Archangium violaceum: one gene and its partner. The protein of the gene in region 2 interacts with the protein of the main gene of each other region in a pairwise test. Links are inferred from orthologs where the notes say so. Each region holds a gene or a part of one and is shown on either strand. Other genes may lie near its edges.

Evidence for each region.
Region 1: the proteins of glnD (region 2) and JRI60_RS44190 interact in binary tests that used the Escherichia coli proteins (3 or more experiments, as listed by UniProt). The link is inferred for Archangium violaceum from one-to-one orthologs.

Annotation. Positions count from the first base shown.
Region 1 is NZ_CP069396.1:11,105,476-11,108,781, forward strand. What follows is about bases 36-3,035. They hold JRI60_RS44190 (P-II family nitrogen regulator), read left to right. Parts: upstream 36-1,361; coding sequence 1,362-1,709; downstream 1,710-3,035. Other genes in these bases: JRI60_RS44185 (bifunctional glycosyltransferase/class I SAM-dependent methyltransferase), read left to right, coding at 36-1,365; JRI60_RS44195 (hypothetical protein), read left to right, coding at 1,706-3,035. In the rest of the region: more of JRI60_RS44185, read left to right, coding at 16-35; more of JRI60_RS44195, read left to right, coding at 3,036-3,306. UniProt on the Escherichia coli protein: P-II indirectly controls the transcription of the glutamine synthetase gene (glnA). P-II prevents NR-II-catalyzed conversion of NR-I to NR-I-phosphate, the transcriptional activator of GlnA. When P-II is uridylylated to P-II-UMP, these events are reversed.
Region 2 is NZ_CP069396.1:6,865,902-6,869,444, reverse strand. What follows is about bases 202-3,438. They hold glnD ([protein-PII] uridylyltransferase), read left to right. Parts: upstream 202-544; coding sequence 545-3,238; downstream 3,239-3,438. Other genes in these bases: JRI60_RS27625 (TVP38/TMEM64 family protein), read right to left, coding at 3,242-3,438; JRI60_RS27635 (GNAT family N-acetyltransferase), read right to left, coding at 202-441. Also shown: more of JRI60_RS27635, read right to left, coding at 1-201; more of JRI60_RS27625, read right to left, coding at 3,439-3,543.

The DNA of each region.
Region 1 (3,306 bases), 4.2 Mb from region 2 along the record:
GGTAGTCACGCGGGCGTGAGTCAGTCTCCGTCCTACGTCATTCCCTTCACCCCCGCGTCCGCCCCGGCCGCCTCCCGCTTCGCCCACTCGCTCGCCGCCCGGGGCGCCGAGGTCATCCTCGCCGGAGAGGGGCCGCTGGATGCGCCCTCCGGGCCGAACGTGCACGTGCTCCAGGGGCTGTCCGGCAAGGGAGCGGCCATCCGCGCGGCGCTCGGCCGGGTGACGGGCGACATCACCGTCCTCCAGGACGCGGACACGGCCTATTCGCTGGAGTCCTGCGAGGCGCTGTGCCGCCCCATCCGCGAGGACGCGGCGGACGCGGTGTTCGGTAGCCGGCGGATGCCCGCGCGGGACGCGGAGGTGCTGGCGGACCGGGCCCTGGGTCACGTCACCCGCTTCGTCACGGACGTGTCGCTGACGGATCCGCTCTGCGGCCAGCGCGCCTTCCGCACCGAGGCGCTCAAGTCGGTGTCGCTCACCAGCGATGATGACTCGGTGGACGCGGAAATCGTGGTGAAGCTGGCGGCGCAGCTCTTCCGGCTGGCCGAGGTGCCGCTGGTGCTGGACACGGCGCCGCACCAGCCGCTGGCCTCGCAGCTGGCGCGGCTGCGCACGCTGGTGCGCTACGCCACCGTGCGCAACGACGCGGACAACCAGCACGAGGGCTACAACACGCTGGAGCGCATGGACGGCGCCAGCAACTACAACGCGTGGCTGGGCCAGCGCTTCCGCGAGCACCTGGGCCGGCGCGTGCTGGAGATTGGCGCGGGCATCGGCACCATCACCGAGCAGTTGGAGCCGGGGCTGGAGCTGCTCATCGCGCTCGAGGTGGACCGCTTCTACGTGGACCGGCTGCGCAACAAGTTCCGCGGCAGGCCGCACGTGCGGCCGTACCTGTCGGACGTGGCGCTGGCGGACTGGGAGTCGCTGAAGGCCGAGCGGCTGGACACCATCGTGCTGTCCAACGTGCTGGAGCACATCCCGGACGACGCCTCGGCGGTGCGGCGCTTCCGGCAGATCCTGCCGCCGGGCGGCCGGGTGGTGGTGCTGGTGCCGGCGCTGCCGCAGCTCTTCGGGGCCATCGACGAGGCGGTGGGGCATTACCGGCGCTACACGATGCCCGGCCTGCGCTCCGTGCTGGAGGGCAATGGCTTCGAGGTGGAGCGGCTCGAGTGGATGAACCTGGTGGGGATTCCGGGCTGGTTCATGAACAGCCGGGTGATGCGCCGCCGCTCGGTGCCGAAGTTGCAGCTCAAGGTGTATGACCGCATCGCGCCGTTCTTGGCGCGGGCCGAGAGTCAGGTGAAGCTGCCCCTGGGAATGAGCCTCTTCGCGGTGGCGCGAGCCACTGGAGGTACCGCATGAAGAAGATCGAAGCCATCATCAAGCCGTTCAAGCTGGATGACGTGAAGGACGCCCTGCACGAGGTGGGGGTGCTCGGTCTCACCGCGGTGGAGGTGAAGGGCTTCGGTCGGCAGAAGGGCCACACGGAGCTCTACAAGGGCGCCGAGTACGTGGTGGACTTCCTGCCCAAGGTGAAGGTGGAGGTGGTGGTGGACGACGACATGGTGCAGCGCGTGGTGGACGCCATCGTGCGCGCGGCGCGCTCGGGTCCCGACGGGAAGATTGGCGACGGGAAGATTTTCGTCCTGCCGGTGGACGAGGCCGTGCGCATCCGCACGGGGGAGCGCGGTAGCGACGCGCTGTGAGTGCCCTGCCCTCGCGAGCACCGCGCGCGGTGTACGCGGTGCTGGTGGCGCTGTACGTGCTGCTGTTCCCGTATCACCCGGGCCTGCGCTCGCCCAACGAGCTGTGCCGGTTGTGGCAGACGCGCGCGCTGGTGGAGTACGGGACGCTGGACATCAACCGCGCCCTCCAGGACTTCGGCTACGTGGGGGACCTGTCGGTGAAGGACGGAAGGTACTACCCGTCCAAGGCGCCCCTGCTGTCCTTCGCCGCGGTGCCCGTGTACGCGGTGCTGCGCTGGTGGGGCGGTGGCTTCCTGTACGCCGTGCCCGAGGTGCCGCTCGTCTTCTTCAGCCGGCTGTTCCTCACCGTGCTTCCCACGCTGTTCATGCTGTGGCTCGTGCGCCGCTTCCTGCGAGCGTACCTGTCCCCGGCGGTGGCGGACGCGGTGACGGTGACGTACGGGTTGGGCTCGCTGGCATTCAGCTACTCGCTGCTCTTCATGAGCCACCAGACGACGGCGGTGCTGCTGTTCGGCGGCTTCTACGCGCTGTGGCGGCTGGCGCGCGGCGAGTGGCGCGAGCGGGGCTACCTGGTGGTGGGCGCGTGCGCGGGGGCCACGGTGGCCGCCGAGTACACCGGTGCGCTGGGCGTGCTCGGGCTGGTGCTGTACGCGGTGCTGACGGTGCTGTGGCGCGAGGAGCCGATGCGCGCGCGGTGGGTGCGCCTGGGACGCGGGGCCGCGCTGGCCACGCTGGGGGCGCTGCCCTTCGTGGTGGGGCTGATGCTGTATCACCAGGCGGCCTTCGGGCATCCGCTGGAGAGCGGGTACAAGCACCTCAACGACGCGGCCTACCAGCCGTGGCACCTGGGCGGCTTCCTGGGCATCCGCTATCCGGATCCGCGCGCCTTCGTCCTCTCCTTCTTCTCGCCGCTGCGGGGGCTGTTCACCCTGTCGCCCTTCCTGCTGCTCGCGCTGCCCGGAGTGGTGGTGATGCGGCGCGAGGCGCGCACGAGCGGGGAGATGCGGGCGCACCTGTGGCTCGTGGTGGCGCTGCTCGCCGGGTACACGTACTTCACGTCGTCCTTTTCGTATGACTCGTGGGGCTGGACGACGGGCCCGCGTCACCTGACGGGACTGGTGCCCTTCCTGCTGCTGCCCGTGGGCCTGCTGCTGGAGCGGCTGCGGACCGGGGGCCGGCTGGCGCTGCTGGGCGCGAGCGCGGCGCTGTGCACCGCGTCCCTCGTGTTCACGGGCGCGGCCACCTTCGTCAACTACATCCCCGATGACGTGTCCAACGCGTTCCTCGGGCTGGCGGTGCCTCTGTTGAAGGACGGCTACCTGCCGCCGAGCCTCCCGCAGTTCATGGGGCTCGGGAACCCCGCGGCCGGCGTGCTGCTCGGACTGTCACTGCTCGGACTGGCGGGGTGGGTCTTCGTGCGGCTGGTGTGGCTCGAGACGCGTGTGCCCGGCCCGGTCCCCCTGGTGGCGGGGCTCGCGATGCTCGCCGTGCTGCTCAGTGTCCAGGTGGCGACAGTGAAGCACCATGACGCGGACCGAGGGGCGGTGCGCTTCCTGAAGCAGCAATGGCTCGTGCCGCCCGGGCGGACCGTGGAGTT
Region 2 (3,543 bases):
CCCGTGCTGGCCCGCCATCATGACGGACAGCGGCTTGTCGTTGCCCTGATTGATGAGCCCCCACCCCTGGTGCACGCCTCGCGTGGCACAGTGCTCGCGCACGGCGTCGAACAGGGCCCGCACCACCCCGGTTCCCCTCGCATCGGCGGCCACGCGCAGGTCGCCGCCATTGAAGAGCTCGGCGGGCCGTAGCCGTCCTCCGGCTTCCACCATGCGCCGCTCGATGCGTGCGTGCGCGAAGCCCACCAGTCGCTCTCCTCGCCAGGCGAGCACGTCGAAGCCGCTCCCTCCCAGCGAGAGCCAGGCGCTGGCGCGTTGCTCGCCCCGCTGGATGACGAGGGGCAGCGCGCCGCCCATGGCGGTCTCCGCCTGCAGCCGGCGCACCTGGGCCCAGTGTTCATCCGCGGAGTCGGTGAGTTGGATGCGGAGGGGAGACGTCACGGCGGCGGCCTCCTTATGTGGCGGTCCAAATGCGGTCAAGACCACAACACCCGGGCGCATCTCGTGACGGCCCATCCGCCGCCACTGCGCTAGAACCTCTCTCATGAGCGTCCCGTCCATCCCGTCGCCGCCTCCGCCGACCCACCGCGAGGTCCTCGGCTCGCTCCCCGAGCTCCCCCCCGGCGGTCCCGAGAACCGCCTGGCTCGCGCCCGCGACTACCTCCGCGACGCTCACGCCCGTGTCGAGGCCTTCCACCGCGAGGGCGCCGCCGGCCTGTCCACCTGCCGGCTCCTCTCCGCCGCCACCGACCGCCTCATCCACGGGCTCTTCACCGAGCTCGCCGCCGAGCTCCACGCGCCCCCCGACCTCGCCCTCGTCGCGCTCGGCTCCTACGGGCGCCGCGAGCTGTCTCCCCACTCGGATCTGGACCTGCTCCTCCTGCGCGGGCCCGACGTCTCCGAGGAGGCCGTGGCGCCTCTGGCCCGTGCGTTCCCCACGCTCCTGTGGGATCTCAAGCGCGCCGTTGGTTGGAGCGCCCGCGCCCCCGAGGAGTGTCTCCGCGCCGCCGACGCCGACCACACCGTCCGCACCGCGCTGCTCGACTCGCGCTTCCTCACCGGCGACGCCGCCGTCTTCTCGCTCTTCTCCGAGGACGTCCTCCCCGAGCTCCTCACCCTCCACGCGGATGCCTACATCCAGGACAAGGTCCAGGAGCTGCGCTCCCGCCGCGAGCGCTATGGTGACTCCGTCTTCCTCCTCGAGCCCAACCTCAAGCAGGGCGATGGTGGTCTGCGTGATCTCGAGACGGCCCTGTGGATCGCCCGCGTGCGCTTCCGCACCCGGGGCCTCACCGGGCTCCTGCAGCAGTCCATCCTCCCCGGCTCGCAGGTGACGCGCCTCAAGGCGGCCCGCGACTTCCTCCTGCGCATCCGCCACCACCTCCACTTCCTGCGCGCACGCAAGGAGGACCGGCTCACCTTCGACCTCCAGGAGGAGGTGGCGCGCTTCCTCGGCTACCAGCAGGGCCCCGTGCTGCCCGTCGAGGCCTTCATGCGCGACTACTACCTGGCCGCCCACGCCATCCGCCAGGCCGCCGATGCGCTCATCTCCCGCTGCGAGGAGCTCAGCCACGCTCGGAAGCTCGCCCTCTCCGAGCGCCGGATCGGCGCCTTCAAGGTGTTCCGCGGCAAGCTCACCCTGTCGGATCCGAGCCTCTTCACCCGCGAGCCCGCCTCCATCCTCGACTTCTTCCGCACCGCCGAGGAGAACGGACTGCCCCTCTACTCATGGGCCCGCGCGCAGGCGGTGCAGGCCCTCCCGGCGCTGGAGGCCGCTCGCGCCACGCCCGCCGTGTCCGCCGCCTTCAAGGCCCTCTTCTCGCGGCCGGGCACTCGCGGCGAGCTCCTCTTCGAGCTGCATGACGCGGGGGTGCTCGGCGCCGTGGTGCCCGAGTTCGGCCGCGTCACCGCCCACCACCAGCACGACCTGTACCACGTGTACACCGTCGACGTTCACACGCTCTTCGCCGTGCGCCGCCTCTACGCCCTGCGCGCCGGAGACCTGGTGGAGCAGGAGCCCGAGCTCTCCCGCGAGATGCGCGACCTGAAGGATCCGCTCCCGCTCTACCTCGGCATGCTCCTGCACGACGCGGGGAAGGGGATGGGCGGCAACCACTCCGAGAAGGGCCGGCAGTTGATGGTGGCCCTCGGCGAGCGCCTGGGCCTCTCGCCCCGCCAGCGCGAGGTGGCCGAGTTCCTCGTGAAGGACCACCTGGTGATGAGCCACACCGCCCAGCGCCGGGACTTGAGCGACCCGGCCCTCATCGCCGACTTCGCGCGCCAGGTGGGCGACGTGGAGAAGCTCACCTGCCTCTACCTCCTCACCTGGGCGGACATCAGCTCGGTGGGGCCTCGCATGTGGACGGGCTGGAAGGCCCAGCTGCTGCGCGAGCTGTACGACAAGGCCCGGGCCTACCTCGTCGGCACGGCGGCCCCCTCGGGCGCGCCTCCCTCCGAGCGCGTCCGCGAGCACTTCCATGCGCGCTGGTCCCGCGTGCTCGGCGAGCCCCGGGCGCGCGAGCTCGGGCAGGTGCTCCCCGAGCGGTACTTCCTCGGGACGGATCCGTCGCGCGCCACGCTCCACGGACGGCTGCTCGCGTGTGCCCGGAGGCGGCCCCTGGCCGCCGCCCTGCGCCACCACCCCGAGGCCGGCTACAGCGAGCTGTCCCTCGCGGCCCGGGACAGGCCCGGTCTGCTCTCGCTGTTCGCCGGCGTGCTGTCCGCCCACCGCATCGACATCCTCTCCGCGCGCATCGTCTCCACCTCCGATGGGCTCGCCCTGGACGTCTTCGACGTGCGGCCTCCGCACGGGATGCTGCTCGATCGCTCGCGCTGGCGCATGGCCCGGACGGACCTGATCCGTGTCCTCACGGGCCAGGCCACCATCGAGGAGGTGCTGCGGCGCCGCCGCCCGGGCTCGCTCCTGCAGCGGCCCCTGCCACCCGTGGCTCCCAAGGTGACGGTGGACAACCGCGCCTCCCGGGACTTCACCGTGGTGGACGTGGTGACGCAGGACCGGGTCGGCCTGCTGCACGCCATCTCCTCGGCCCTCACCCGCGCGGGCGCGCAGATCGCCGTCGCCAAGGTGGCCACCGAGGCCCATCGCGCGATGGACTCGTTCTACGTCACCCGCCAGGGCGCCAAGGTCGAGGGTGCCCCCGACGAGGCCGCGCTGGTGGGGGCGATCACCGAGGCCCTGGAGTCCCTGGAGCGCGAGGGCGCGGAGACCCGCGCGTGAGCCTCACGGACCGGCGGGCGGCAGCTCCTGGAAGGTCGACAGCGCCGGCTGGCCGATCCGGCCCTTCGCCGCGAGCGGCGGGTGACGATGGGACTCCCGTGGCTGGGACTGCTCGTCCTGGCCCTCCGACGGCTCCTCCTCGTTGAGCTCGTGGAAGATGCGGCGGCCGAGCAACGCGCCCAGCACCAGCGACACCACCATCCCCACGCCAGACACCACCGTCGCCACCGTGTGGCCCTGCGCCAGGCCGCTGCCGAACTGCGCGGTGAGGAGGGTACCAGGGACGGTGCCCAGCAGCACCCCCA